One region of the Enterobacter chengduensis genome, then DNA from elsewhere that is predicted to be linked to it. Evidence: predicted binding sites of a transcription regulator. Region 1 holds the regulator's gene; each other region holds the start of a gene.
What was found. The regulator PurR, encoded in region 1, represses purine synthesis genes. The targets are predictions, from matches to a motif close to CANGCAAACGTTTGCNTG.
Positions count from the first base shown of each region.

Region 2: the regulator PurR is predicted to act here: its motif matches at 2,512-2,529, upstream of purL (phosphoribosylformylglycinamidine synthase).
Region 3: the regulator PurR is predicted to act here: its motif matches at 4,023-4,040, upstream of rbsD (D-ribose pyranase).
Region 4: the regulator PurR is predicted to act here: its motif matches at 4,102-4,119, upstream of glyA (serine hydroxymethyltransferase).

Region 1 is NZ_CP043318.1:2,212,841-2,220,411, forward strand. Features, by position in the region: gene FY206_RS10910 (riboflavin synthase) at 1-633, shown strand, start outside; gene cfa (cyclopropane fatty acyl phospholipid synthase) at 665-1,813, opposite strand; gene punC (purine nucleoside transporter PunC) at 2,111-3,310, opposite strand; gene punR (DNA-binding transcriptional activator PunR) at 3,425-4,336, shown strand; gene purR (HTH-type transcriptional repressor PurR) at 4,354-5,379, opposite strand; gene cydH (cytochrome bd-I oxidase subunit CydH) at 5,677-5,766, shown strand; gene FY206_RS10940 (MFS transporter) at 5,929-7,095, shown strand; gene sodB (superoxide dismutase [Fe]) at 7,134-7,571, opposite strand, start outside.
Region 2 is NZ_CP043318.1:3,813,909-3,821,479, forward strand. Features, by position in the region: gene purL (phosphoribosylformylglycinamidine synthase) at 1-2,426, opposite strand, end outside; gene mltF (membrane-bound lytic murein transglycosylase MltF) at 2,694-4,244, shown strand; gene tadA (tRNA adenosine(34) deaminase TadA) at 4,132-4,638, opposite strand; gene yfhb (phosphatidylglycerophosphatase C) at 4,696-5,331, opposite strand; gene FY206_RS18405 (PTS transporter subunit EIIC) at 5,335-6,696, opposite strand; gene murQ (N-acetylmuramic acid 6-phosphate etherase) at 6,708-7,571, opposite strand, start outside.
Region 3 is NZ_CP043318.1:5,066,065-5,073,635, reverse strand. Features, by position in the region: gene viaA (ATPase RavA stimulator ViaA) at 1-384, opposite strand, end outside; gene ravA (ATPase RavA) at 378-1,874, opposite strand; gene kup (low affinity potassium transporter Kup) at 2,096-3,964, shown strand; gene rbsD (D-ribose pyranase) at 4,190-4,609, shown strand; gene rbsA (ribose ABC transporter ATP-binding protein RbsA) at 4,617-6,122, shown strand; gene rbsC (ribose ABC transporter permease) at 6,127-7,092, shown strand; gene rbsB (ribose ABC transporter substrate-binding protein RbsB) at 7,120-7,571, shown strand, end outside.
Region 4 is NZ_CP043318.1:3,803,106-3,810,676, reverse strand. Features, by position in the region: gene qseE (two component system sensor histidine kinase QseE/GlrK) at 1-191, shown strand, start outside; gene qseG (two-component system QseEF-associated lipoprotein QseG) at 193-930, shown strand; gene glrR (two-component system response regulator GlrR) at 917-2,254, shown strand; gene glnB (nitrogen regulatory protein P-II) at 2,320-2,658, shown strand; gene hmpA (NO-inducible flavohemoprotein) at 2,741-3,931, opposite strand; gene glyA (serine hydroxymethyltransferase) at 4,236-5,489, shown strand; gene FY206_RS18345 (DoxX family protein) at 5,544-5,966, opposite strand; gene FY206_RS18340 (3-phenylpropionate MFS transporter) at 6,140-7,285, shown strand; gene csiE (stationary phase inducible protein CsiE) at 7,280-7,571, opposite strand, start outside.

The DNA of each region.
Region 1 (7,571 bases):
GGTATTGTACAGGGCACTGCTAAAGTGGTGTCCATTGATGAAAAACCTAATTTTCGTACGCATGTTGTAGAGCTGCCGGAATATATGCTTGAGGGCATCGAAACCGGCGCGTCGATTGCCCATAACGGCTGCTGCCTGACCGTCACCGAAATTAACGGTAACCAGATTAGCTTTGATTTAATGAAAGAGACGCTGCGGATCACCAACCTGGGCGAGCTGGCGGTGGGCGATACCGTCAACGTTGAACGAGCAGCGAAGTTCAGCGATGAGATTGGCGGCCATCTGATGTCGGGGCACATCATGACCACCGCTGAAGTAGCGAAAATCGTCACCTCGGAAAATAACCGTCAAATCTGGTTTAAAATGCAGGATCCGTCATTAATGAAATACATCCTCTATAAAGGATTTATTGGCATTGACGGGATTAGCCTGACGGTGGGGGAAGTGACGCCAACGCGCTTTTGCGTGCATTTAATTCCTGAAACGCTGCAGCGCACCACGCTGGGTGCGAAAAAGCTGGGGCATCGCGTGAATATCGAAATCGATCCGCAAACCCAGGCGGTGGTGGATACGGTTGAGCGCGTGCTGGCGGCAAAAGAAGCGGCAATAATAAAGAACGTAGAAGAAGAATAAAAAATAGCCCCGGTTCACCGGGGCTATTTTTTTAGCGTGCGACCCGCAGGCCGTGTTCAATTCCGCGGCTGAAAACAACCTGCCAGAGCTGAATATCCCGCGCGCGAAACGCTCCCGCGCAGGCATTCAGATAATAGCTAAACATTCGCTTAAATCGTTCAGAATAGTTGTCCGCAATCTCTGGCCAGGCCTCCTGAAAACGCGCATGCCATGCCATCAGCGTGGTGTCGTAATCCGCGCCAAAGTTATGCCAGTCTTCCATCACGAAATGGGACTCGCTGGCGTTGGCAATCTGGCGAACGGACGGTAAACAGCCATTCGGAAAGATGTATTTGTTGATCCACGGGTCAACGTTATTGTCGGTCCGCTTAGAGCCGATGGTGTGCAGCAGGAAGATGCCGTCCGGTTTTAAGTTACGATCCACGATCTCAAAATAGGTATCGTAGTTTTTCGGCCCGACGTGCTCGAACATGCCGACGGAAACGATCCGGTCAAACTGCTCGTTCAGGTCACGGTAATCCTGCAGGCGGATATCTACGTCGAGGCCCTGGCAGCGTTCCCGAGCCATTTTTTGCTGTTCCGCTGAAATCGTTACGCCGACCACGCTGACGTCATAGTGCTTCGCCATAAAATACGCCAGCCCACCCCAGCCGCAGCCGATATCCAGCACGCGCATGCCGGGCTGTAGCTGCAGTTTTTCGCCGATCAGACGCAGCTTGGCCTGCTGTGCCTCCTCAAGCGTTGACGCGTCTTTCCAGTAGGCACAGGAGTATTGCATGAAAGGGTCCAGCATCCGGCTGAACAGGTCATTGCCCAAATCGTAATGCTCTTTACCGACGATCCATGCGCGTTTTTTATTTTGCAGATTAAACAGTCGGGCAGAGGCGACGCGCAGGGTGTCTTTCAGATGGCGAGGGAGTTGATTTTCCAGACCGGCACGCAGCACGCTGGCGAAAAAGGTATCCAGGCGCTCACACTCCCACCAGCCGTCCATGTAGCTTTCGCCCAGGCCTAACGATCCCTCTCGCAATACACGTTTAAAAAAGTCGGGATGTTTAACCTGAGGATCGGATGGTGATGAACCATTGATAGTGATGCCTGCTCGACCTAACAGTTCACTGACGATCCGGGACCAGTTGTCGTCCGGAACGCTGACTTCTTCTATACACGATGAACTCATAGCTTCTCCATCACTCTGATGTGATCAGAACCTTCAAACAGCGTAGACGCTTTTTTGGTTTGTGAGAAATCTCACGGTAAAAACCGCGAGGCTAGTATCCGACGTAGAACAGAGGAAGGGAGATAACCCTTGCCGAAATGCCTTCCATGGTAAAACGGGAGCACTCCGGCTCCCGTTAACACTTAATATTTATCGTATTTAATCGAACCAAATTTAGTATAGGCCTCAAAATTTGGTGATTCAATAGAAAATTGTTAGCAACCTAATCACTGAAATGTAACATGATTTCAGGCGCAATCAGGCATGCGAGGTTTCCGCCTGCGACCGCGCATTTTGCTCGCGATGCGCAGCCGACTGCATGCGATAGCCCATCGCCGCCAGCGCAACGGTGACCAGCATCACGCTGGTGGTGGTCAGCAGCGGCGTTGCAATAAGCGCGGAGACCACCAGGCTTGCCAGGAAGCACAGACCCAGCTGCAGGGTATTTTGCAGCGCGGCCGCGCGGCCTGTCGCCTGCGGGAACGGACGTAACGCCTGTGCCACCACGATGGGGTAAATCGCCCCGTTCGCCACGGCCATCACGCAGAAGGGGATCAAAATTTCAGCCAGACCTGCGCCCGGAACAAACCCGACGGCCCAGGTGCCGATGACGCTCAGCGCATAGAGCACCAGCAGCCATGGCAGCATCTGCTGACCTTCCCATTTTTGCAGCGCCGCGCGGCAGCCGTACCCGCCTACCAGGAACGCGATGGTCTGCGGAACATAGCTCAGACCGATGGCCGCCGGGCTGTAGCCCATATCGTGCAGAATAAACGGCGAGCCGGTGAGCCACGCGAAGAAGCTGGCCGAACAGGCGGCATAGATCAGGACATTCCCGCGATACGCTTTCGCGCTCAGCAGGGAGGTGAAGGTGATCGGCTTCGCGTCGGCGTGCGCCTCTTTTTTATGCGCGGGCTTGAGGCCGAACGCCGGCAGCATCAGCACCAGGGTGATGGCAAACAGCGTGGCAAAGATCGCCTGCCAGTCGAAATGCGCGAGGATCCAGCTGCCCAGCAGGGGAGCGAGGGCAGGGGAAAGTCCCACCAGCGGCATAATCGTCGCGAAAATACGGTTTGTACGGTTAGCCGGATAGTAGTCGGTGACCAGCGCCTGCCAGGTCACCGCCGCGGCACAGACGCCCACGGCCTGAATGAAGCGCAGCACCAGCAGCCAGGTAGCGTCACGCACCCACAGCATCCCCAGGCAGCCGACGGCAAAAATGGCCAGACCCAGCAGCAGGACCGGTTTACGGCCAAAGCGATCCGAGAGCGGTCCCCACAGCAGCTGGGCGAAAGCAAAACCGGCGAGGAATAAGCTCAGGCTGGCGCTGATGGCCGCAGCAGGGGTTTGCAGATCTTCCTGCATCGCGGCAAACGCCGGCAGGTACATGTCGGTGGCCAAAAAGCCCAGCACGCTTAAGCCGCCGAGCCAGACTAAAAATCCTTTCCTGGGTTGCATTCTTCTATTCTCCTGAGGAGGCAGGTGTACGTTGGCGCAGAGTGTAGGGAGTGCAAAGCGGCTTGTGAAACGCTAATATTTGGCGGGTGCATTCAAATTTTTTGCAGGCAGAAAATGTGGTCAGATTATTCTCTTGAAGTGGTCGATGCTGTCGCGCGCAACGGCAGCTTTAGCGGTGCGGCGCAGGAGCTGCACCGCGTCCCTTCGGCAATCAGCTACACGGTGCGTCAGCTGGAGGAGTGGCTGGCGGTTCCGCTGTTTGAACGGCGGCATCGCGACGTGGAATTGACGCCCGCAGGCGCGTGGTTTTTGAAGGAAGGGCGTTCTGTTATCAAAAAAATGCAGATCACCCGCGAGCAGTGCCAGCAGATCGCCAACGGCTGGCGGGGACATCTCTCCATCGCGGTGGATAACATCGTGAAGCCCGAGCGCACCCGGCAAATGATCGTCGATTTCTATCGCCATTTTTCTGACGTCGAGCTGCGGGTCTCCCAGGAGGTGTTCAACGGCGTATGGGACGCGCTGGCGGACGGCAGGGTGGAGATGGCGATTGGCGCCACGCAGGCGATCCCGGTCGGGGGACGTTACGCCTTCCGCGATATGGGGATGCTGAGCTGGAAATGCGTGGTGGCACGCGATCACCCGCTGGCGGCGATGGAAGGGCCACTGAGCGACGATACGTTGCGCAACTGGCCGTCGCTGGTGCTGGAGGATACCTCCCGTTCATTGCCCAAGCGTATCACCTGGCTGCTGGACAACCAGCGGCGGGTGGTGGCGCCTGACTGGGAATCGTCGGCGACGTGCCTCAGCGCCGGGCTGTGCGTCGCGATGGTGCCCGTTCATTTTGCGCGTCCGCGCATCGATACCGGAGAGTGGGTGGCGCTGACGCTTGAGAATCCGTTCCCGGATGCGGCATGTTGCCTGACCTGGCAGCAAAATGATGTCTCGCCAGCGATGGCCTGGCTGCTGGATTATCTGGGCGACAGCGAAACGCTAAACCGGGAATGGTTACGGGAGCCAGCATAGCTGGCCCCGTAAAGGGATTAGCGACGGTAGTCGCGGAACGGACCATCCGCAACGGAACGGCGTTCAATCAGGCGCGGGTGGACCTCAATGGACTGCGACTCTTCACGTTTGTTGACGATCCTGTCGAGCAGCATGTTGAAGGCCGTTTCACCCAGCGAATCTTTCGGCTGGTGAATGGTGGTCAGCGCCGGGGTAAAGAAGCGCGCGTTACGCACGTTATCATACCCGATCACGGAAATATCCTGCGGCACGCGCAGACCCAGCTCGTCGGCCGCACAGAGCGCGCCCATGGCCATGATGTCGCCCCCGCAGAAAACGGCGGTCGGACGGTGCTGCTGGGAGACAATCTGCTGCATCGCGCGGTAGCCTGACTCCGGCTCAAAGTCGCCCTGCACGATCCAGTTTTCCGGCACGGTAATCAGCGCTTCTTCCATCGCTTTCATAAAGCCGGCCAGACGGCCCGCGCCGGTGTTGCGCTCCAGCGGACCCGGGATCACGCCAATCTCGCGGTGGCCGCGTTCGATCAGATAACGGCCCGCCATATAGCCGCCTTCAAAGGCGTTGTCGATCACGGAGTCGGTGAAGTCCGCGCGCGCTTCACCCCAGTCCATCACTACCATCGGGATATGGCGATACTCTTCGAGCATCGACAGCACGGATTCCGGGTACTCGGAACACATCACCAGCAGGCCATCCACGCGCTTTTGCGCCATCATCGACAGGTAGGCGCGCTGTTTTTCAATGCTGTTCCACGCGTTGCCCAGAATCAGGGTATAGCCTTTCTGGAAGCAGTTTTTTTCTACCGCTTCAATGATCTCGGCAAAATAGGCCGCTTCACTGCTGGTCGCCAGCAAACCAATGGACTTGGTGTGATTAACCTTGAGGCTGCGCGCAACCGCACTTGGCGAATAGTGCAGCTCTTTGATCGCTGCCCAGACGGCGTTGCGCGTCTCTTCCGCCACAAAGCGGGTTTTGTTAATTACATGTGATACGGTTGTAGTGGAAACGTTTGCGCGTTTTGCTACGTCTTTAATTGTTGCCATTAAATGTCACTCCAGACCATATCCTAAACTCCTGAAAAACTTGAAGGTAAACGTTTGCCTTCTCTCACCCTTATCTCGCAATGTTGAATTGCGGCACGCCGGGAAAACGACACGGGACGTCAGGAGGGGGTCAATGGCCGGTACGCTAATAAATTTAGCGTGGAATTTTGTCCTATCTTGATGAAAAGGGGAAGAGGTAAAGTGGTTATCAGTATAAATCCAGGAAGATTTTTGACGTAATCTGTGCAAAAATGAGCAAGCTCACTTTTCGTGGGGGGATTAAAAGGAGAAAAATTGATGAGTTCCGATCTGAAGTTTTCGCTGTTCACCACCGTTGTTGTGCTGGCTCTGATTGTCGCGGCGGGTCTGACGGCTGCGCTGCACTGATTTACGCGGGGGGAGAGCCTTCTCCTCCCAGTTTCCCGGATTGTTACTTCTCAGGCAAAAATTTTTTGCCATTTTGTTAACTTCTCATTTTTTGTGATTGATGTCATGCTTTCTGCTTCTTTGTTCTGTGTTACCACATGACACGGCATCCGGAGTTGACGCATGAAAATCAATTTTCCCCTGCTGGCCCTGGCGATTGGCGCTTTTGGGATTGGCACCACTGAATTCTCCCCGATGGGGCTACTGCCCGTTATCGCCCGGGGCGTAGACGTTTCGATCCCTGCTGCCGGGATGTTGATCAGCGCCTACGCTATCGGCGTGATGGTAGGAGCGCCGCTGATGACGCTTCTCCTTTCGCACCGCGCGCGCCGCAATGCGCTGATATTCCTGATGGCCATCTTCACCCTGGGTAACGTGCTTTCGGCCATTTCGCCGGACTACACCACGCTGATGCTGTCACGCATTCTGACCAGCCTTAACCACGGCGCGTTCTTTGGGCTGGGGTCGGTCGTTGCTGCCAGCGTGGTGCCTAAACATAAGCAGGCGAGTGCCGTAGCAACCATGTTTATGGGCTTGACCATCGCGAACATCGGCGGGGTGCCTGCGGCAACCTGGCTGGGCGAGGTCATTGGCTGGCGGATGTCCTTCCTGGCGACGGCCGGACTGGGCGTGGTCGCGATGGTGGCGCTGTTCTTCTCCCTGCCGAAAGGCAGCGCGGGAGAACGTCCTGACGTGCGCAGAGAGCTGTCGGTGCTGATGCGCCCGCAGGTGCTCTCCGCGCTGCTCACCACCGTGCTGGGAGCAGGGGCGATGTTTACCCTCTACACCTATATTTCACCGGTATTGCATGACATCACCCGCGCAACGCCTCTTTTTGTTACCGCGATGCTCGTGCTGATTGGCGTGGGCTTCTCGATCGGCAACTACCTCGGTGGGAAATTTGCCGACCGTTCCGTGAGCGGGACGCTGAAGGGTTTCTTAACCCTGCTGATTGTCATCATGATCGCAATTCCCTGGCTGGCGCGGAATGAAGTCGGCGCCGCGATCGCGATGGTTGTCTGGGGCGCAGCCACCTTTGCCGTGGTGCCGCCGCTGCAGATGCGCGTAATGCGCGTTGCGCATGAAGCGCCGGGGCTCTCGTCGTCGGTCAACATCGGTGCCTTTAACCTGGGCAATGCGCTCGGGGCGGCGGCCGGTGGGGCCGTGATTTCAGGAGGGCTGGGATACAGCTTTGTGCCGGTGATGGGGGCGATCGTTGCCGCGCTCGGCCTGCTGCTGGTGATGACGTCGGGTCGTAAACAGCCCGAAGCAGCCTGCGCTGCGGATTAAGCCAAAAACGCAGAAGGGCGAACCCTTCTGCGTGTCTCTTACGCGGCGAAGTTCTTCGCCACAAACTCCCAGTTAACCAGTGCCCAGAAGTGCTCCAGGTAGTTAGGGCGCGCGTTGCGGTAATCAATGTAGTAAGCGTGTTCCCATACGTCCACGGTCATCAGCGGCTTCGCGCTGGTGGTCAGCGGGGTGCCCGCGTTTGAGGTGGACACGATAGCCAGTTTGCCATCCGCCTCTTTAACCAGCCACGTCCAGCCAGAGCCGAAGTTCTTGATGGCGGCATCGGTGAACTTCGCTTTGAAGTCCGCGAAGCTGCCAAAGGCGGCGTTGATGGCGGTAGAAAGCTCACCGGCAGGTTCGCCGCCGGCATTTGGCGCCAGGCAGTGCCAGTAGAAGGTGTGGTTCCACACCTGAGCCGCGTTGTTAAATACGCCACCCTCTGAGCTGCGGACGATCTCTTCCAGCGTTTTGCCTTC
Region 2 (7,571 bases), 1.6 Mb from region 1:
TCCACGCGGGCAAACGCGGTGATCACCAGCGACAGCGGAGAGGTCATCTCGCGCTGCTCGCTGCCTTCCTGCCAGCGGGTTTTCATCGACATGGAGTCTTTACCCACCGGGATGGTCAGCCCAAGCGCAGGACAGAGCTCCTCGCCCACCGCCTTAACGGCTTCATACAGGCCAGCATCTTCGCCTGGGTGACCGGCAGCGGCCATCCAGTTTGCGGAGAGCTTGATACGCTTGATATCGCCAATCTGCGTCGCGGCGATGTTGGTCAGCGCTTCACCCACCGCCAGACGGGCAGAGGCAGCGAAGTCCAGCAGCGCCACCGGGGTACGTTCGCCGAGAGCCATCGCTTCGCCGTAGTAGCTGTCGAGGCTCGCGGTGGTCACGGCGCAGTTCGCCACCGGGATCTGCCACGGACCGACCATCTGATCGCGCGAGACCATGCCGGTCACGGTGCGGTCGCCGATGGTCACCAGGAAGGTTTTCTCTGCCACAGCCGGCAGGTGCAGCACGCGGTTGACCGCTTCCGCCACGGTGATGCCCTGGCGATCCAGCGCTTTGCCCGCCGCTTTACGGGTGGTGACGTCGCGGGTCATCTTCGGCGTTTTACCGAGCAGAACGTCGAGCGGCAGATCGATCGGCTGGTTATCAAAGTGGGTGTCGCTTAAGGAGAGATGCTGCTCTTCGGTCGCTTCACCGATGACGGCATACGGCGCGCGCTCGCGGCGGCACAGCTCGTCAAACAGCGGCAGCTGATCCGCCGCCACCGCCAGCACGTAGCGCTCCTGGGATTCGTTACACCAGATTTCCAGCGGGCTCATGCCCGGCTCATCGCTCAGGATATCGCGCAGGTTGAAGCGCCCCCCGCGACCGCCGTCGCTCACCAGCTCCGGCATGGCGTTGGACAAACCGCCCGCGCCCACGTCGTGGATAAAGAGGATCGGGTTGGCGTCGCCCAGCTGCCAGCAGCGGTCGATTACCTCCTGACAGCGACGCTCCATCTCCGGGTTGTCGCGCTGCACGGAGGCGAAATCGAGATCCGCGTCAGACTGGCCGGAGGCCATTGAAGAAGCCGCCCCGCCGCCCAGGCCGATGTTCATCGCCGGGCCGCCGAGGACGATCAGCTTCGCGCCGACGACAATCCCGCCTTTCTGCACGTGATCGGCGCGGATGTTGCCGATCCCGCCCGCCAGCATGATCGGTTTGTGGTAGCCGCGCAGCTCTTCGCCGTTGTGGCTGTCCACTTTTTCTTCATAGGTACGGAAGTAACCGTTCAGCGCCGGACGGCCAAATTCGTTGTTAAACGCCGCGCCGCCCAGCGGGCCTTCGGTCATGATGTCGAGCGCGGTCACAATGCGCTCCGGCTTGCCGAAATCTTCTTCCCACGGCTGTTCAAAGCCCGGGATACGCAGGTTGGAGACGGAGAAACCGACCAGACCCGCTTTGGGTTTAGCACCGCGACCGGTCGCCCCTTCGTCGCGGATTTCACCGCCGGAGCCGGTCGCCGCACCCGGCCACGGGGAGATCGCCGTCGGGTGGTTGTGGGTTTCAACCTTCATCAGGATATGCGCGGGCTCCTGGTGGAAGTCATAGCGCCCTGCTTCGCGATCGGCGAAGAAGCGGCCCACCTCGGAGCCTTCCATCACCGCGGCGTTGTCTTTATAGGCAGACAGCACGTGGTCAGGGGTTTGCTCCATGGTGTTTTTAATCATTTTGAACAGCGACTTTGGCTGCTGTTCGCCGTCAATAATCCAGTCGGCGTTGAAAATCTTGTGGCGGCAGTGCTCGGAGTTCGCCTGCGCGAACATATAGAGTTCGATGTCGTTCGGGTTACGGTTGAGCTTAACAAACGCATCCTGCAGGTAGTCGATTTCGTCTTCTGCCAGCGCCAGGCCGAGACGCAGGTTGGCGTCAATCAGCGCCTGACGGCCCTGACCCAGCAGGTCTACGCTCTGTACCGGCGCAGGCTGATGGTGAGAGAACAGTTTCTGCGCGTCATCGAGAGAGGCAAATACGCTCTCCATCATGCGATCGTGCAGTTCAGCCGCAACCGCCTGCCACTGCGCGTCGCTCAGGGTAGAGGCTTCCACGTAGTACGCCACGCCGCGCTCCAGACGGTTAATCTGGCTCAGACCGCAGTTGTGGGCGATGTCGGTGGCTTTGGAAGACCAGGGGGAGATGGTGCCCGGACGCGGCGTCGCAAGGATCAGTTTGCCGGTTGGCGTATGGCTGCTCAGGCTTGGGCCATACTTGAGCAGGCGTTCCAGCTGGACGCGCTCCTCTGCATTCAGGGGGGCATTCAGGTCAGCAAAATGGACATACTCAGCGTAAATATTGCTTACCGGAAGGTCGGCCGCCTGAAAACGTGCCAGCAGTTTGGTAATACGGAAGGCAGACAGTGCAGGCGAACCACGCAGAATTTCCATCATAAGTCTCTCGTCTTCGAAGCGCCGGGGCGCTTTCAGTGTGCGCAAGGGGGGAAAACGGGCGTCATTATAGAGAATCCTGAGCGCTGACGAAACCGTTTGCGTCGAAATAAAATTGCCGCAGAGATTTAACAATAGATGTGACCTGCTTCTCTAATAGGTTGCCAAGTGGCGCAAGTTTACGCAAAATGCCGCTCATTCAATGGCAAACCTGATTATTAACATGGCTACAGCAGACTAAGGCAACCGGCGTCGCAGAGAATTAACTAATTGAAAAAATTAAAGATTAATTATCTGCTCATCGGCATTGTAACGTTGCTGCTGGCAGTGGCCCTCTGGCCTTCTATTCCCTGGTTCGGCAAAGCCGAAAACCGTATCGCCGCCATTCAGGAGCGGGGGGAATTGCGCGTCAGTACCCTCAACTCTCCGCTGATTTACAGCGACATCAACGGCAAAATCATTGGCCTGGATTATGAACTGGCGCAGCAGTTTGCCGATTATCTTGGTGTGAAGCTTAAAATTACCGTTCGCCAGAATATCAACCAGCTGTTTGATGACCTCGATAACGACGATGCCGATATGCTCGCCGCCGGGCTGGTGTATAACAGCGAGCGCAGCAAGAACTACCAGCCGGGCCCGACCTACTACTCCGTTTCGCAGCAGCTGGTTTACCGCGTCGGGAGCCAGCGCCCGCGCTCGCTGGCCACGATTAACGATACCCAGTTGACGATTGCGCCCGGTCACGTGGTGATTGAGGATCTGCGGGAGCTCAAGGAGAAGAAATTTCCCGACCTGAGCTGGACGGTGGATCCGAAACTCGGCACGACCGAGCTGCTGGAGCAGGTAAAAGACCAGAAAGTGCCCTACACCATTGCCGATTCGGTCGCGATCAGCCTGTTCCAGCGCGTGCATCCTGAAATCGCCGTGGCGCTGGACGTCACCGACGAGCAGCCCGTCACCTGGTTTAGCCATCTTGATAACGATCAGACCTTTTCTGCCGCGATGCTCGACTTCTTCAACACCATCAATGAAGACGGAACGCTGGCCCGCCTCGAGGAGAAGTACCTCGGCCATGGTGACGACTTTGACTACGTTGATACCCGCAGCTTCCTGCGCGCGGTAGACAGCGTCCTGCCGGACCTCCAGCCGCTGTTCGAAAAATACGCCCAGGAGATTGACTGGAAGCTGCTGGCGGCCATTTCGTATCAGGAATCCCACTGGGATACCCAGGCCACGTCTCCGACCGGCGTACGCGGGTTGATGATGTTAACCAAAAACACCGCGCTGAGCCTGGGCGTGAATGACCGCACCGATGCGGAACAGAGCATCAGCGGCGGCGCGCGCTATCTGCAGGATATGATGGGAAAAGTCCCGGAAACGGTGCCGGAAGAGGAGCGGATCTGGTTCGCGCTGGCGGCTTACAATATGGGCTACGCGCACATGCTTGACGCGCGAGCGCTGACGGCCAAAACAAAAGGCAATCCGGACAGCTGGTCAGACGTAAAACAGCGGCTGCCGCTGCTCAGCCAGAAGCCATGGTACAACAAGCTGACATACGGCTACGCGCGCGGGCATGAAGCCTACGCCTACGTGGAAAATATCCGTAAATATCAGATTAGCCTGGTCGGGTATCTGCTGGAGAAAGAGAAAGAGGCGACGGAGGCCAAACAGCTGGCCCAAAGCTACCCTGTCGTGGCGCCGGACGAGCTTAATCGCCCGACAGCTTCAATTCTGCCTTTTGCTGCTTTTTCTGCTGACGGCGCATTCGAAAGAAATCGCTTAATAGTCCCGAACACTCTGGTGCAAGCACCCCGCCGATAGTTTTCACCTGGTGGTTCATTCCCGGGTGACCCAGCACGTCCATCAGGGAACCGGCCGCACCGGTTTTTTCATCCCGCGCACCGAAGACCAGGGTACCGATCCGGCTGTGCACCATCGCGCCGGAGCACATCACGCACGGCTCCAGCGTCACGTACAGCGTCGTGTCAAGCAGGCGATAGTTTTTCAGCACCAGCCCTCCCTGACGAAGCGCCATGATTTCGGCGTGCGCGGTAGGATCGTGGCGACCAATGGGACGGTTCCACCCTTCACCAATCACCTGGTTATTGTGGACCAGCACGGCGCCCACGGGCACTTCGCCCTCGTCCCAGGCGCGCTGAGCGAGCGTTAGCGCATGGCGCATCCAGTATTCATGGTCGAGTTCAGGGTTGGACAACGGTTGATACTCCAGTCGAAAAGCGGGGCGCATTATACACGCCGATTATGCATAAGACTATTCGAGTTGCTGGAGTTCACCTGATGGCGTAACGCGCCAGCGATGCTGGCAAAAATAGAGCAGCGGGTTGTCCTGCTTGCTGTCGCTGTAGCCGCTGTACAGGCGCAGCGGCGTACCGATGCGTTTCTCCAGCTGGACCACTTTTTCATGCCCCAGGCAGCGCAGGGTCAGTACCCAGCCGCCGTAGCCGCGAGCAATTTGCGTGGCGATAAGATTTACGCGCGGAAGCCAGGGCGTATCAAAATAGACCTGCTCCACCAGCGTCTGCGGGGAGCCGGTAATCAGCCAGATGTCGGCATCGTTCGCGTCGAGGTAGCCGGTCAGGCGCGCCTGCACCACCGGAAAGGCGGCGACGTGCCCGCGAAACCAGTGCGCAAAATCCTTTTCCAGCTGTTTGAGCCGCGCGTCGCTGTGTCCAAACGTACATCCCCACAGCAGCAGGCTCATCGGCCATCGCGCCGCGCGGCCTTTCGCCAGCAGCGCGATGCCGATAACCGGTAAGAGCGGCAGCACGAGCAGCGCATTCAGGGGCTGACGCCGCAGCAGGTAGCGCATAAACGTGCCAAACATATCCTGCTGATGCAGCGTGCCATCCAGGTCGAAAAAGACAATGCGACGCGCGTGGTTTGTCAAACCTTACTCCTCTGGGTCGTTGAATCCTAATAGCCAGGTAAACAGGAACCCGGCGATCACCGCTACTAAATAGCCTAACAGATAGAGCATCACTTTTCCGGTCACGATGGTTAATGCCAGCGGTAAACCGGAAAGTCCAAAGGTGATCACGGTGGCGACCTTCCAGTAGCTGATCAGCGCGCCGCCTACCGCGCCGCCCAGGCAGGCCGCGAGAAACGGTTTACCCAGCGGCAGCGTGACGCCAAAAATCAGCGGCTCGCCAATCCCGAGCAGGCCGACCGGGAGCGCGCCTTTAATCACTTTTTTCAGACGCGCGTTGCGGGTTTTCATCAGTATGGCAATCGCCGCGCCGACCTGCCCCACGCCCGCCATCGACAGAATAGGCAAAAGCGCGTTATAGCCATGCGCCTGCACCAGCTCAACGTGGATTGGCACCAGCCCCTGATGGAGGCCGGTCAGCACCAGCGGCAGGAAGGTACCCGACAGCACCGCGCCCACTAATAACCCACCACGGTCGATCGCCAGAGAGGCGCCGTGGGCGATGGCTTCCGAGATCCACCCGCCTAACGGCTGAAGGGCGACAATGGCTACGCTGCCGGTGATTAAGGTGGTTAACAGCGGGTTAAGGATCAGCTCGATCGAGCCAGGCAGAACCGCGCGCAGCCTTTTCTCGATCCAGCACATCAGGATAACCACCAGCAGCACGGCGATCACCCCGCCGCGGCCGGGCTGAAGCGCCTCGCCAAACAGCGTGATCTGCGCCAGCTGCGGGCTGGACAAGATGCCCGCCATCACGCCGCCCATCGCCAGCGATCCGCCAAACACCTTCGCGGTATTCACCCCCACCAGAATGTTCATGATGGCGAACACCGCGCTGCCGAAGATCCCGAGAATCCCCAGCAGGTTCGGATACTGCGTGGCGAAATCCCCGACAATATCCGGCCGCTTAAGGATATTGATGATCCCGGTGATCAGGCCTGAGGCGATAAACGCCGGGATTAGCGGAATGAAGACGTTTGCCAGCTGTCGCAGCGCGTCGCTCATAGGGGCTTTGTATTTGGCCTTTGCCTGCGCTTTGGTGCGCTCAGCATCGTCGATCGACACGCTTGCCCCGCCGCCCATCAGCGCGCGCATGGCGTCAACAACCTGCGCCGCTTTACCGGGCCCGACGATCAGCTGATGCTGCTGGCCCTGTTTCACATAGCCGCTGACGCCGGACAGTTGCTTCAGGCGCGGCACGTCAAGCTGGTCGTCGTTATGCACCTCGACGCGCACGCGCGTCATGCAGTTTTCGAGACGCTGAATATTTTTTTCCCCGCCAATCCCCTGCAGGATATCGCTGGCGAGCGCTGCTGTTTTGTCCATAGACGCCTCTGTTAGTTTTCTAATGCCGCCCGTAAGAAGCCGTTATGCGCAGCGAGTCTGGCTCGCGCGCTCGCCGCATCCAGCCCGCTTAAGATCATCAGAATGGCCGGTTTAACATCGTGATCGGTCTGCTTGAGTACCGCTTCCGCCTCCTCGCGGCCTGCGCCCGTCGCCTCCATCACCATGCGGCAGGCTCTGTCCACCAGCTTGACGTTAGTGGCCTGCATATCCACCATCAGGTTCTGATACACCTTGCCGAACTTCACCATCGCGCCGGTGGAGATCATATTGAGCACCAGCTTTTGCGCGGTCCCGGACTTCAGGCGCGTGGAGCCGGTGAGCGCTTCCGGCCCGACCACCGGAGAGATGGCGATAGCGGCCACCTGCGCAATCGGGGAGCCGGGATTACAGGAGATGGCCACCGTGGTGCAGCCTGTCCGGTTGGCGTATTCCAGCCCGCCAATGACGTACGGCGTGCGCCCGGATGCCGCCAGCCCGACCACCAGATCCTGCGCGGTAAGGTTCAGGGCTTTCAGGTCATCTTCACCCAGCTGTTTGTTATCTTCCGCCCCTTCCACGGCCTTCAGCAGCGCGCCGGGCCCGCCGGCAATCAGCCCGACCACCAGACCATGCGGCACCCCGAAGGTTGGCGGACATTCTGACGCATCCAGCACCCCAAGACGCCCGCTGGTGCCTGCCCCCATGTAGATAATGCGCCCCCCGGCCTTGAGGGCCTCCGCCGCCGCATCGACCGCCTTCGCGACCTCAGGTAATGTCTCTTTCACTGCCTGCGCGACCAGCGTATCCTGTTGATTAAAGCGGTTAACCAGCTCCAGGGTGGAGAGCGCGTCCAGATCCATGGTTTGCGGGTTACG
Region 3 (7,571 bases), 2.3 Mb from region 1:
AAAGAGGGTGTGCAGGGCGGGAGTAAAGGTGGCGTTATCCGTAACCAGCGCTCGGGCCTGGCCGGCAAACGGAGAGTGGACGTTGTCGAGCAGCGCCAGAGTTTGCGGGAGCTGGACGATAAACTGCGTCGTGGAGAGCCGCTGGCACTGCTGATAGGCCGAGACTTCCTCCGTCAGCTCCGGCGGAACTTCAGTCTCTTTAAATCGCTGTCGCAGATTTTCGCGCCAGCGCGGGAGATCGTCGGTCATCGCCTTTTTGAGCTTCGGGAATTTTTCAAAAAACGCCGCCAGCTGCGGCGACGCCAGAAGGGTAATGACCACTTCTTCGATCAACCCCTCCTCGCTGACGGCCAGCATGACGTTGAGCGTATCCAGCGTTAGCATTGACGCGCCTGTTTGATCTGCGCGCTGACGTCCTGCAGGCTGGCTTCGATGCGACCTAACCAGTCGCTATGAATAAAGAGGCATTTTTGCTGCTCGCTAAAGCGGGTGTGCTGCTGGTGCCATTCGGTATCCAGCGCGTCCAGCTGCTGTTTGATCTCTTCCGGCACGCTGTCAGAGGCGGTGCCGGGAAGCGCAAGACGCGAGCCCTGCAGGCTGACGTCGCGGATCACCAGGTGCTGGCTGCTGTCCACTTCCATCGTCAGCGGCTGCGCAAAGCCGATCCCGTTGAGCTTGCCGCGGATCTCGCCGCCTTTGTCGAGCCACTGGGACAGCGCCTCGCGCTCAACCGTAATGTGTACCACCTGCATATCGTGCAGCTTGAGCGGCTGCTGGAGCAGCAGCGTTAGCGTCGTTCCGGTCAGATCCGCAGGAAGCTCGTAGTGCGGTTTGCGGGCGAACATACCCCCAAGACGATTCACTTTCAGCGCCGTTTTATCACTTTGCTGCTGCTGAAGCTGGATCCGGCGCTGGGTAATTGCACCCAGCTGGTTCAGCATAGACTGCTGGCCCCACGCGTGTCCGGTCATCAAAACGTCCAGCTGCTGCTGCATCAGGTTCATGCCTTCTGCGTCATGCCACAGGCAATCTTTGAGGAGGATCAGATCGATAGGGGCTACGGCATCACGACCGCTGAACAGGGCGCTTGCCTGCAGCAGGCGAATCGCTTTTTTCCAGCGACGGTCAGAGACGTACGGTGCGGAAGGGAGTAAATCAAGCTGCTGGCGCAGCATGAAGATCAGTTCAAAAACGGCATCGGGCAGTTTAATTTTGCCGATCTCTTCCTGCCACTGGTGATACTCCTCGTCCGTCACCTGCAGAGAAGCCGCAACCGGGTTTTCGTTCTCATCCTGCTGGCTGACCAGCATAGAGCGGAAGTTGGACTTGTCCTGGACTTTATCGAGCCACAGGCGGATCAGCATACGGTCATACAGCGCTTCCAGGCTGCTGTCGGCTTCGGGCAGTTCGTTTGACGCGGCCACCAGCAGGCGCATCGGGATTTTTTCTTCGCTGGCCCCGTTGCGAAACCGGCGTTCGTTAATTGCCGTAAGCAGGGTATTAAGAATCGCCGGGCCGGCTTTCCAGATCTCATCAAGAAAGACAATTTCAGCCTCAGGCAGATACCCCGCCGTCAAACGCTCGTAGCGCCCTTCATCTTTCAGCGCCTGAATGGAAAGAGGGCCGAAAACCTCTTCGGGAGTGGAGAAGCGGGTCATCAGATATTCAAACGCGCGGGCATTCTGAAAAGCGAACTTAAGCCTGCGGGCAATCAGGCTTTTGGCGATGCCCGGCGGCCCAAGCAGAAACACGCTTTCACCGCTCAACGCCGCCAGTAAACAGAGGCGAATGGCGTGGCTACGCTCGAACAGGCCTTTCTCCAGCGCGCTGCTGAGGCGGGAAATTCTTTCTGCTAATAAATGTGAGTGAGCCATAATAGTTTTGCATCCTTTCGCCGTCGTGGCGGCCAGTTGAAGCGAGTATAGACGTTTCAGTCAGGGCTGGTAATAGACTGAAGTGCGGCGCAATTCTCTTTGCGCTACATTAATGCGGTTGCATTTAGGGGTACGATTTTGCGATGAATCGTGCATACTGTGCGCTTTTTGTGGGCCAAGGGACAGGAACACATTTGTTATTTAAACGAAAAGACTAGTCTATGAGCACTGATAATAAGCAATCATTACCCGCAATAACGCTTGCGGCGATCGGGGTTGTCTACGGTGATATCGGCACCAGCCCGCTTTATACGCTTCGTGAATGTCTGTCCGGCCAGTTTGGTTTTGGTGTTGAACGCGATGCCGTGTTTGGCTTCCTGTCCCTCATTTTCTGGCTGCTGATCCTGGTGGTTTCCGTTAAATACCTTTCCTTCGTTATGCGTGCTGATAACGCAGGTGAAGGTGGGATCCTGACCCTGATGTCCCTTGCCGGACGCAATACCTCGGCCAGAATGACCTCAGTACTGGTGATTATCGGCCTGATTGGCGGCAGTTTCTTCTACGGAGAGGTGGTGATAACGCCCGCGATTTCGGTCCTCTCGGCGATTGAGGGACTGGAGATTATCGCACCGCAGCTTGATACGTGGGTCGTCCCGCTGGCAATAATCGTGCTGACGCTGCTGTTTGCGATCCAGAAGCACGGTACGGGGCTGGTGGGCAAACTGTTTGCGCCGATTATGCTGGCCTGGTTCCTGATCCTGGCGGCGCTTGGCTTGCGCAGCATTATCGCCAACCCGGAAGTGCTGCATGCGCTAAACCCTTACTGGGCCGTGCATTTCTTCCTCGAATATAAAGTGGTCTCCTTCGTGGCGCTGGGTGCCGTCGTGCTCTCCATCACCGGTGTGGAAGCGCTGTATGCAGACATGGGCCACTTCGGGAAACTGCCTATCCGCGTGGCATGGTTTATCGTGGTGCTGCCGTCGCTGGTGCTGAACTACTTCGGCCAGGGCGCGCTGCTGCTCAAGAACCCGGAAGCGATTAAGAACCCGTTTTTCCTGCTGGCACCCGACTGGGCGCTGGTGCCGATGCTGATCCTGGCGACGCTGGCGACCGTTATTGCCTCTCAGGCGGTGATTTCCGGGGTGTTTTCTCTGACGCGTCAGGCCGTGCGTCTGGGTTATCTCTCACCGATGCGCATCATCCATACCTCTGAGATGGAGTCGGGCCAGATCTACATCCCGTTCGTTAACTGGCTGCTCTATTTTGCGGTGGTGATTGTCATCGTCAGCTTCGAGCACTCCAGCAACCTGGCGGCGGCGTACGGTATTGCGGTAACCGGTACGATGGTGCTGACATCGATTCTTTCCACCACGGTGGCGTACCGAAACTGGCACTGGAATAAGTTCCTTGTGGCGATGATTCTGGTGGGCTTCCTGTGCATCGACGTGCCGCTGTTCTCTGCGAACCTCGACAAGATTGTTTCCGGCGGCTGGCTGCCGTTGACGCTCGGTCTGGTGATGTTCATCGTTATGACCACCTGGAAAAGCGAGCGTTTCCGCCTGCTGCGCCGCATGCACGAGCACGGGAACTCTCTGGAGGCGATGATCGCTTCTCTGGAAAAATCCCCGCCGGTCCGCGTGCCGGGCACCGCGGTGTACATGTCTCGCGCGCTGAACGTGATCCCGTTTGCGCTGATGCATAACCTCAAGCATAACAAGGTCCTGCACGAGCGCGTGATCCTGCTGACGCTGCGCACCGAAGATGCACCTTACGTTCACAACGTGCGTCGCGTTCAGATTGAGCAGCTTTCTCCGACCTTCTGGCGCGTGGTGGCAAGCTACGGCTGGCGTGAAACACCGAACGTGGAAGAGGTGTTCCACCGCTGCGGCCTGGAAGGGCTGAGCTGCCGCATGATGGAGACATCGTTCTTTATGTCGCACGAGTCGCTGATCATCGGCAAGCGACCGTGGTATCTGCGCCTGCGCGGCAAGCTGTACCTCATCCTGCAGCGTAACGCCCTGCGCGCGCCTGACCAGTTTGAGATCCCGCCTAACCGCGTGATTGAGCTGGGAACGCAGGTCGAGATCTAAGTCTTTGAGCGGCCTGATGCCCTCACACTGACCCTCTCCCACAGGGAGAGGGCGCAAACATAAAAACGGTAACCTGACGGTTACCGTTTTGCATTTACCTCCCCTCCATTTCACTTAGCGAAACGTTTCGACGTCGATCACAAATCTGTTACGTCGTGATGGTTTTCTGAACATTTCTGGCGCTACACTACTTTTAGCGAAACGTTTCGCTAGTGGAGCAAGAAAATGAAGAAAGGCACTGTACTCAACTCAGAAATCTCATCGGTTATTTCCCGTCTTGGGCATACCGATTCGCTGGTGGTTTGCGATGCAGGCTTACCGGTTCCGCGCAGCACAACCCGTATTGATATGGCGTTAACGCAGGGCGTTCCCTCGTTTATGCAGGTACTGGAAGTCGTTACCGCGGAGATGCAGGTTGAGAAGGCCATTCTCGCGGCGGAAATCAAACAACATAATCCGCAACTCCACGAAACGTTGCTCAGCCACCTTGAGCAACTGCAACAACACCAGGGAAACACCATCGAAATTCGTTACACGACGCACGAACAATTCAAACAACAAACCGCAGACAGTCAGGCGGTGATTCGCAGCGGGGAGTGTTCCCCGTATGCGAATATCATTCTCTGTGCTGGCGTCACCTTCTGAGGCCATCATGGACGCATTACTGCAACTCAAAGGGATCGATAAGTCGTTCCCGGGCGTAAAAGCCCTCTCCGGCGCGGCGCTGAACGTCTACCCCGGGCGCGTGATGGCGCTGGTGGGCGAAAACGGTGCCGGCAAATCCACCATGATGAAGGTGCTGACCGGTATCTACCAACGGGATGCGGGTTCCCTTGTCTGGCTGGGTAAAGAGACCACCTTTACTGGCCCGAAATCCTCTCAGGAAGCCGGAATCGGGATTATTCACCAGGAGCTGAACCTGATCCCGCAGCTTACCATTGCGGAGAACATCTTCCTCGGCCGTGAATTCGTGAACCGCTTCGGCAAAATCGACTGGAAAACCATGTATGCCGAGGCCGACAAGCTGCTGGCGAAGCTGAACCTGCGCTTTAAGAGCGACCGCCTGGTCGGCGATCTCTCCATTGGCGACCAGCAGATGGTGGAAATCGCGAAGGTGCTGAGCTTTGAGTCCAAAGTCATCATCATGGATGAACCGACCGACGCCCTAACCGATACCGAAACCGAATCCCTGTTCCGCGTGATCCGCGAGCTGAAGTCGCAGGGGCGCGGAATTGTCTATATCTCTCACCGCATGAAAGAGATCTTCGAAATCTGCGACGACGTCACCGTATTCCGCGACGGGCAGTTTATTGCCGAGCGCGAAGTGGCCACGCTGACCGAAGATACGCTCATCGAAATGATGGTGGGACGTAAGCTCGAAGATCAGTACCCGCATCTGGATAAGCTGCCTGGCGAGATCCGCCTGAAGGTGGATAACCTCTGCGGCCCGGGCGTGAACGACGTGACCTTTACCCTGCGTCAGGGCGAGATCCTCGGCGTGGCGGGCCTGATGGGCGCGGGACGTACCGAGCTGATGAAAGTGCTGTACGGCGCGCTGCCGCGCACCAGCGGCTATGTCACCCTCGACGGTCATGAAGTGGTAACCCGCTCCCCGCAGGATGGTCTGGCGAACGGCATCGTCTACATTTCTGAAGACCGCAAGCGCGACGGCCTGGTGCTCGGCATGTCGGTGAAAGAGAACATGTCCCTGACCGCGCTGCGCTATTTCAGCCATAGCGGCGGCAGCCTGAAGCACAAAGACGAGCAGCAAGCGGTCAGCGATTTTATCCGCCTCTTTAACGTCAAAACCCCGTCGATGGAGCAGGCTATTGGCCTGCTGTCCGGCGGCAATCAGCAGAAAGTGGCGATTGCCCGCGGGCTGATGACTCGCCCGAAAGTGCTGATCCTCGACGAGCCCACCCGCGGCGTGGACGTGGGGGCGAAGAAAGAGATCTATCAGCTGATTAACCAGTTCAAGGCCGACGGTCTGAGCATCATTCTGGTCTCTTCCGAGATGCCAGAAGTATTAGGCATGAGCGATCGCATTATCGTCATGCATGAAGGGCATCTCGGCGGTGAATTCACTCGCGAGCAGGCCACCCAGGAAGTTCTGATGGCTGCCGCTGTGGGCAAGCTTAATCGCGTGAATCAGGAGTAAGAAGATGACTACCCAGGCTGTTTCTGGTCGCCGCTATTTCACAAAGGCGTGGCTGATGGAGCAAAAATCGCTGATTGCCCTGCTGGTGCTGATCGCGATTGTGTCGACCATGAGCCCGAACTTTTTCACCGTGAATAACCTGTTCAACATTCTGCAGCAAACGTCGGTGAACGCCATTATGGCGGTCGGCATGACGCTGGTGATTTTGACCTCGGGTATCGATCTGTCCGTCGGTTCCCTGCTGGCGCTCACCGGCGCGATCGCCGCTTCGATTGTCGGCATTGAAGTCAACGCGCTGGTGGCGGTTGCCGCTGCCTTGGCTGCAGGTGCGGCGATTGGCGCCGTCACCGGCGTGATTGTGGCAAAAGGCCGCGTTCAGGCGTTTATCGCCACGCTGGTGATGATGCTGCTGCTGCGCGGTGTGACCATGGTTTACACCAACGGTAGCCCGGTCAACACCGGCTTTACCGATAACGCGGATCTGTTTGGCTGGTTCGGTATCGGTCGCCCGCTGGGCGTTCCGACGCCGGTCTGGATCATGGCTATCGTCTTCCTGGCGGCGTGGTACATGCTTCACCACACCCGTCTGGGCCGCTATATCTATGCGCTGGGCGGTAACGAAGCGGCAACGCGCCTGTCCGGTATCAGCGTTAATAAAGTCAAAATTATCGTTTACTCCCTGTGCGGCCTGCTGGCGTCACTGGCCGGTATCATCGAAGTGGCGCGTCTTTCTTCCGCGCAGCCGACGGCGGGTACGGGGTATGAGCTGGATGCTATCGCGGCAGTGGTTCTGGGCGGTACGAGTCTCGCGGGCGGTAAAGGTCGCATTGTTGGGACATTGATCGGCGCACTGATTCTCGGTTTCCTGAATAATGGTTTGAATTTGTTAGGTGTTTCCTCCTATTACCAGATGATCGTTAAGGCAGTGGTGATTTTGCTGGCGGTACTGGTAGACAACAAAAAACAGTAACTGACGACACTACAGGACATCTTAGATATGAACATGAAAAAACTGGCTACCCTGGTTTCCGCTGTCGCGCTGAGCGCAACCGTAAGTGCTAACGCCATGGCGAAAGATACCATCGCGCTGGTTGTCTCTACCCTGAACAACCCGTTCTTCGTCTCCCTGAAGGACGGTGCGCAGAAAGAAGCGGACAAACTGGGCTACAACCTGGTGGTGCTGGATTCCCAGAACAACCCGGCGAAAGAGCTGGCTAACGTTCAGGACCTAACCGTTCGCGGCACCAAGATTCTGCTGATCAACCCAACCGACTCTGACGCCGTAGGTAACGCTGTGAAGATGGCAAACCAGGCGAAGATCCCGGTCATCACCCTGGACCGTCAGGCGTCTAAAGGTGACGTGGTCAGCCACATTGCCTCTGATAACGTGCTGGGCGGCAAAATCGCCGGTGATTACATCGCGAAGAAAGCCGGTGAAGGCGCGAAAGT
Region 4 (7,571 bases), 1.6 Mb from region 1:
AAACCATGATCTTCGAGCCCTTTTTCCAGGGAAGTCATCAGCGGAAAGGTGCGGTGAAAGGCAGTGGTCTGGGCTTAAGCATCGCCCGGGACTGCATACGACGCATGCAGGGTGAGCTAAACATTGCTACGGACGAACGTTCGGATGTTTGCTTCCGTATCGAACTGCCCCTGAGCCGGAAAAATCAATAAAATGAATCTATGTCTGGTGAGTATGTCACACGTCTTTTTCCGCGCCGTACGCGCGGTGTTTTCCCGCAACGCGCTTCGCCTGAGCCTGCCCTGTTTATTTCTGGCAGGATGCGTTTCCCATGCGCCACAAAGCGCCATTAGCGACAAACAAGAAGATAAATGGCCCGACAACCAGGTGGCCGATTTCCTTTCGACCCGCTGCGACGACATCTGGAACCTGTCAGGTCATGACGTCGAAAGCAACCCGCTGTTCTGGCTGCGTGGCATAGATTGCGCCCAGCGTCTGGCGCCGGTCGACGCCCGCTCGAAGGCGGCGATGCTGGATGACGACACTTGGCAGGACGCCTTCAAGCGCGGCATTTTGCTGGCTGATGCGAAAATCACCCCCGTCGAACGCCGGGCCAACGTAACCCGACTGGACGCGCTGGTGGTCACGCTTCCCGTGCAGGTACGCCCGGTATACCAGCTCTGGCGCGATGGGCAGACATTACAGCTTCAGCTGTCTGAAGAGCGCTCCCGCTACAGCAGGCTACAGCAGTCAACCGACAGCGAGCTTGATACGCTGCGCCAACAGCAGCAGCACCTACGCACGCAGCTGGACACCACGACGCGCAAGCTGGAGAACCTGACCGATATCGAAAGGCAGCTCTCGTCGCGTAAATATCAGCCGGGGAGCTCATCCGCCGCGCCGGACAGCGATACGCCGAAACAAGAGGATGTAAAGCATGACGAGCCGTAAACCAGCCCATCTCTTACTGGTGGATGACGATCCCGGGCTGTTAAAGCTGCTGGGGATGCGCCTGGTGAGTGAAGGTTACAGCGTCGTGACCGCGGAAAGCGGGCTGGAGGGGCTCAAGATCCTCAGCCGCGAGAAAATCGATCTGGTGATAAGCGACCTGCGGATGGACGAAATGGACGGCCTGCAGCTGTTCGCAGAGATCCAGAAGCAGCAGCCGGGTATGCCGGTGATTATCCTGACCGCGCACGGGTCGATCCCGGATGCGGTTGCCGCGACGCAGCAGGGGGTCTTCAGCTTCCTGACCAAGCCGGTGGACAAAGACGCGCTGTATAAGGCAATCGACAGCGCGCTGGAACATGCCGCCCCGGCGGGGGATGAAGCGTGGCGGGAGTCCATCGTCACCCGCAGCCCCATTATGCTGCGTCTGCTTGAACAGGCCCGGATGGTAGCGCAGTCCGACGTCAGCGTGCTGATCAACGGCCAGAGCGGAACCGGGAAAGAGATCCTGGCGCAGGCGATCCATAACGCCAGCCCGCGCAGTAAAAATGCCTTTATCGCCATTAACTGCGGCGCGCTGCCGGAACAGCTGCTCGAATCTGAACTGTTTGGTCACGCCCGCGGCGCCTTTACCGGCGCGGTGAGCAGCCGTGAAGGGCTGTTCCAGGCCGCGGAAGGCGGCACGCTGTTCCTGGACGAAATTGGCGACATGCCCGCGCCGCTGCAGGTCAAACTGCTGCGCGTGCTGCAGGAGCGCAAAGTGCGCCCGCTGGGCAGCAACCGCGACATTGATATTAACGTGCGTATTATTTCGGCGACCCACCGCGATCTGCCAAAAGTGATGGCCCGCAACGAGTTCCGCGAAGATCTCTACTACCGTCTGAACGTGGTCAACCTGAAGATCCCGGCGCTGGCGGAGCGTGCGGAAGACATTCCGCTGCTGGCGAACCATCTTTTACGCCAGGCGGCCGATCGCCATAAACCGTTCGTGCGCGCCTTTTCTACCGATGCGATGAAGCGGCTGATGGCCGCAGGCTGGCCGGGTAACGTGCGTCAGCTGGTCAACGTGATTGAGCAGTGCGTGGCGCTCACCTCCTCACCGGTGATCAGCGACGCGCTGGTGGAGCAGGCGCTGGAAGGGGAAAACACGGCCCTGCCGACGTTTGCGGAGGCGCGTAACCAGTTCGAGCTCAACTATCTGCGCAAGCTGCTGCAGATCACCAAAGGCAACGTGACCCACGCGGCGCGAATGGCCGGACGCAACCGCACCGAGTTTTACAAGCTCCTCTCGCGCCACGAGCTGGAAGCTAACGATTTTAAAGAGTAATGCCGTATGGTACTGTGAGCAATCGATTACGAGGCAGCTTACAGGCAAGCGTTTAAGGACCCACCATGAAAAAGATTGATGCGATTATTAAACCTTTCAAACTGGATGATGTGCGTGAAGCGCTGGCGGAAGTCGGCATCACCGGGATGACCGTGACGGAAGTGAAAGGTTTTGGTCGTCAGAAGGGCCACACCGAGCTTTACCGTGGCGCAGAGTACATGGTCGACTTTCTGCCGAAAGTAAAAATTGAAATCGTGGTCAGCGACGATATCGTCGATACCTGCGTGGATACCATTATCCGCACCGCGCAGACGGGCAAAATCGGCGACGGTAAAATCTTCGTCTTTGACGTGGCGCGCGTGATCCGTATCCGCACCGGCGAAGAAGACGACGCCGCGATTTAACGATGCCAACGGTTTTGTAGGCCGGGTAAGGCGCAGCCGCCACCCGGCGAAAAAAAGCCCCTCGTTTGAGGGGCTTTTTGCATTACAGCACCTTATGCGGGCCGAAGCACTCGTAATGAATGCTGTCTTTATTCACCCCCAGCGCTACCAGCTGCTTCGCGGCATACTGCATAAACGCCACCGGTCCGCAGACGTAGAACTGCATCTCCGGCGCGCTAAACGCCCCTTCATGCTGGCTCAAATTCATCAGACCTTCACTGTCAAAGCGGGCCGATGCGCGATCCGCCTCCGTCGGCAGGCGATACCACGTGTGCGCGGTGAAGCGCGGCAGGGACGCCCCGAGCGTGTTCACCTCATCCGCAAAGGCGTGCACCTCGCCGTTTTCCGCAGCGTGGAACCAGTTAACCTGCGCGCCGTGGCGTGATTTTGCCAGCGTATCGAGCATTGCCAGCATCGGCGTTTGGCCGACGCCCGCAGAGATCAGCGTAACCGGGGTATTTGCTTCAACGGCCATAAAGAAATCGCCCGCCGGCGCGGCCAGATGGACCACGTCACCTACGCTGGCTTCGTTATGCAGCCAGCTGGATACCTGGCCGCCGTCCTCACGCTTCACCGCAATGCGGTAGCCTTTGCCGTTTGGCCTGCGGGTGAGGGAATACTGGCGGATCTCCTGATGCGGGAAGCCTTCTGGCTTCAGCCAGACTCCGAGATACTGGCCCGGCTGGTAATCGGCCACCGGTTGACCGTCCACCGGCTCAAACTCAAAGCTGGTAATTAACGCGCTGCGCGGGGTTTTCTCAACGATGCGGAAGGCGCGCGTCCCTTCCCAGCCGCCGTTCTTGCTGGCGTTTTCGCTGTAGATTTGTGCTTCACGATTAATGAATACGTTTGCCAGCACGCCGTAGGCTTTACCCCAGGCGTCCAGCACCTCCTGGCCCGGGCTGAACATCTCGTCCAGCGTTGCCAGCAGGTGGCCGCCGACAATGTTGTACTGCTCGGGTTGGATCTGGAAGCTGGTATGCTTCTGCGCGATTTTTTCCACCGCGGGCAGCAGGGCGGCCAGGTTTTCGATATTGCTGGCATACGCTGCGATGGCGTTAAACAACGCTTCACGCTGATCGCCGTTACGCTGGTTGCTCATGTTGAAAATCTCTTTGAGCTCCGTGTTATGCGTGAACATGCGATCGTAGAAATGGGCGGTGAGTTTAGGGCCCCTCTCTACCAGCAGGGGAATGGTGGCCTTAACGGTAGCGATGGTTTGAGCGTCGAGCATGAGCGCATCCTTCTGATGTGACTTTAATGATGTATTTTAAATGCATCTTATAAAAAATATCCCTGCGGTGTAAAGGGTTCTTTGCAAGATGAAAAATGTGCATCACAAACCTGAAAAGAAATCCGTTGAAATAAGCGAGAGCTTTATTCCTCAAACCCTTGCGTGGCGCGAAGGAAAACGTTTGCGTAAAATCGTTTGTCAAGACCTGTTATCACAGAACTATTCAGTTATACTGTTGCCCGTCGTCCAACAGGACTGCCTTTTCAGGCCAAAATTTACTTGTTAGCTGAGTCAGGAGATGCGGATGTTAAAGCGTGAAATGAACATTGCCGATTATGATGCCGAACTGTGGCAGGCTATGGAGCAGGAAAAAGTACGTCAGGAAGAGCACATCGAACTGATCGCCTCCGAAAACTACACCAGCCCGCGCGTGATGCAGGCGCAGGGTTCTCAGCTGACCAACAAATACGCTGAAGGTTATCCGGGCAAGCGCTACTACGGCGGTTGCGAGTACGTTGATATCGTTGAGCAGCTGGCTATCGACCGTGCGAAAGAACTCTTTGGCGCTGACTACGCGAACGTGCAGCCGCACTCTGGCTCTCAGGCTAACTTTGCGGTCTACACCGCGCTGCTGCAGCCGGGCGACACCGTGCTGGGTATGAACCTGGCGCAGGGCGGCCACCTGACTCACGGCTCCCCGGTTAACTTCTCCGGCAAACTGTACAACATCATCCCTTACGGTATTGATGAGTCCGGTAAAATTGACTACGAAGACATGGCGAAGCAGGCCAAAGAGCACAAACCGAAGATGATCATCGGTGGCTTCTCTGCTTACTCCGGTATCGTTGACTGGGCAAAAATGCGTGAAATCGCAGACAGCATCGGCGCTTACCTGTTCGTTGACATGGCGCACGTGGCGGGCCTGATTGCCGCTGGCGTTTACCCGAACCCGGTTCCGCACGCGCACGTTGTGACCACCACCACCCATAAAACCCTGGCGGGTCCACGCGGTGGCCTGATCCTGGCGAAAGGCGGTGACGAAGAGCTGTACAAAAAACTGAACTCTGCGGTGTTCCCGAGCGCGCAGGGCGGCCCGCTGATGCACGTTATCGCGGCAAAAGCGGTGGCGCTGAAAGAAGCGATGGAGCCAGAGTTCAAGGTTTACCAGCAGCAAGTTGCTAAGAACGCCAAAGCGATGGTGGAAGTGTTCCTGAACCGTGGCTACAAAGTGGTATCCGGCGGGACTGAAAACCACCTGTTCCTGCTGGATCTGGTTGATAAAAACCTGACCGGTAAAGAAGCTGACGCTGCCCTGGGCCGCGCCAACATCACCGTAAACAAAAACAGCGTGCCAAACGATCCGAAGAGCCCGTTCGTGACCTCCGGTATCCGTATCGGTTCTCCGGCCGTGACTCGCCGCGGCTTCAAAGAAGCGGAAGTGAAAGAGCTGGCTGGCTGGATGTGTGACGTTCTGGACAACATTAATGACGAAGCGGTTATCGAGCGCGTCAAAGGTAAAGTTCTGGATATCTGCGCACGCTTCCCGGTATACGCATAATTCCTCTGCTTTGCAGAAATAAAAAAGGCCGCGCTTGCGGCCTTTTTTTATGGCTTAACGCCGGTCGAGGGAAATTGCCCCGGGGCCAACTATCGCCAGCAAAATAAACGCGCCGGCAATGCTGATATTCTTGTAGAAGTTAATCATATTCGGTACGACCGCGTCACCGGTCATGTCCCAGTAGTGATGGCCAATCACCGCCGTGCCCAGCGTGTAGAACACAAACAGTACCGCGATGGGGCGGGTGAAGAAACCCAGTACGATCAGGATGGCGGCGGGTACCTCCATCACCACCGCAATAATGGCCGCCAGCATGGGCATCGGCGTTCCCAGCGAGGTCATATATTGTACGGTGCCGCTAAACCCCGTTAGTTTTGGATAGCCAAAGATAATAAACAGCACGACAAGCGCGATGCGGCCAATGAGCAGCAGCAGGTGACGTGACTGGCCGAAATCGAAATAACGTAGTGAGTTCATGGCAGAAAAACCTCTGCAAGTGGAGTAATTTAAACGTAATACATATTTTCATTCCCTGCCATAAGCCAGGCGACTGCATAAGATGTTAATTTTTCGTTAATTTATAGCAGGCTATCTACTTGCTTAATTTTTCTATTCTCGCCAGACTATGGCCTCGATTTCGGGAGGGATTCATGGTCTTGCATTCCACGCGCTGGCTGGCGCTCAGCTATTTCACCTATTTCTTTAGCTACGGTATTTTTCTGCCCTTCTGGAGCGTCTGGCTTAAGGGTATCGGCCTGACTCCGGAAACCATCGGCGTGCTGCTGGGCGCAGGGCTGGTGGCGCGTTTCCTCGGCAGCCTGCTGATTGCCCCGCGCGTCAGCGATCCCTCTCTGCTGATCAAGGCCGTGCGCATTCTCGCGCTGCTGACGCTGGTCTTTGTGGCCTGCTTCTGGGTCAGCCACCAGTTTGCCTGGCTGATGGTGGTGATGGTCGGCTTCAACCTGTTCTTCTCACCGCTGGTGCCGCTGACGGATGCTCTGGCGAACACCTGGCAAAAGCAGATCACCATGGACTACGGTCGCGTGCGCCTGTGGGGCTCAATCGCCTTTGTCATCGGTTCCGCGCTGGTGGGTAAACTGGTGAGCCTTTGCGATTATCGCGCCATTCTCGCCCTGCTGAGTATCGGTATTGCTTCGATGCTGCTGGGCATGCTGCTGCGTCCGTCTGTGATGCCGCAAGGGGAAAGTCGCCATCAGGAGAGCGCAGGCTGGCCCGCCTGGCGGAGCCTGGTCGCACAGAGCTGGCGTTTTCTGGCGTGTGTTTGCCTGCTCCAGGGGGCGCACGCGGCGTACTATGGCTTCAGCGCTATCTACTGGCAGGGGGCGGGATATTCTGCTTCTGCCGTCGGTTATCTGTGGTCGCTGGGCGTGGTGGCCGAAGTCATTATTTTCGCCCTGAGCAAAAAGCTGTTCCGACGCTTTGGCGCGCGCGATCTGCTGCTGCTTTCCGCGATTTGCGGCGTGGCGCGCTGGGGGATTATGGGCTGGACGACCGATCTGCCGTGGCTGATCGTGGCGCAAATTCTGCACTGCGGCACCTTCACCGTATGTCACCTGGCGGCGATGCGCTATATCGCCGCGCGCGAGGGCGGAGACGTCATTCGTCTGCAGGCTGTTTATTCGGCGGTGGCCATGGGGGGCAGTATCGCAATCATGACGGTCTTCGCGGGGTTCCTCTACCAGCATCTGGGGCAGGGCGTCTTCTGGGTGATGGCCCTGGTTGCCTTACCCGCCATCGTTGTGCGTCCAAAAGTGGCCGCGCGCGCCTCGCTATGATTCCAGCATGGCGCGAATATGTTCTTGCTGCTGCGCGTTCAATGTCTCCACGGCATGGATCAACGGCGGCGAGAACAGCGGCAGGGCGGTAGGGTAGGGGGTGATAACCAGCGCGGCTTCGCGCGGTGCCCCCTCTTTCTGGAAAGCCTGCAGCGTCAGGTAGCGAATGTTGAGCGGCAGAAGGGTTAGCTCGCGCAGCTGCTGCTCAATCACCTCTTCACAGGATTTATCCTCTCCGGTTAACAACACCACCTGTTTTTCATGAAGATCGGTCTCCTGCATCAGC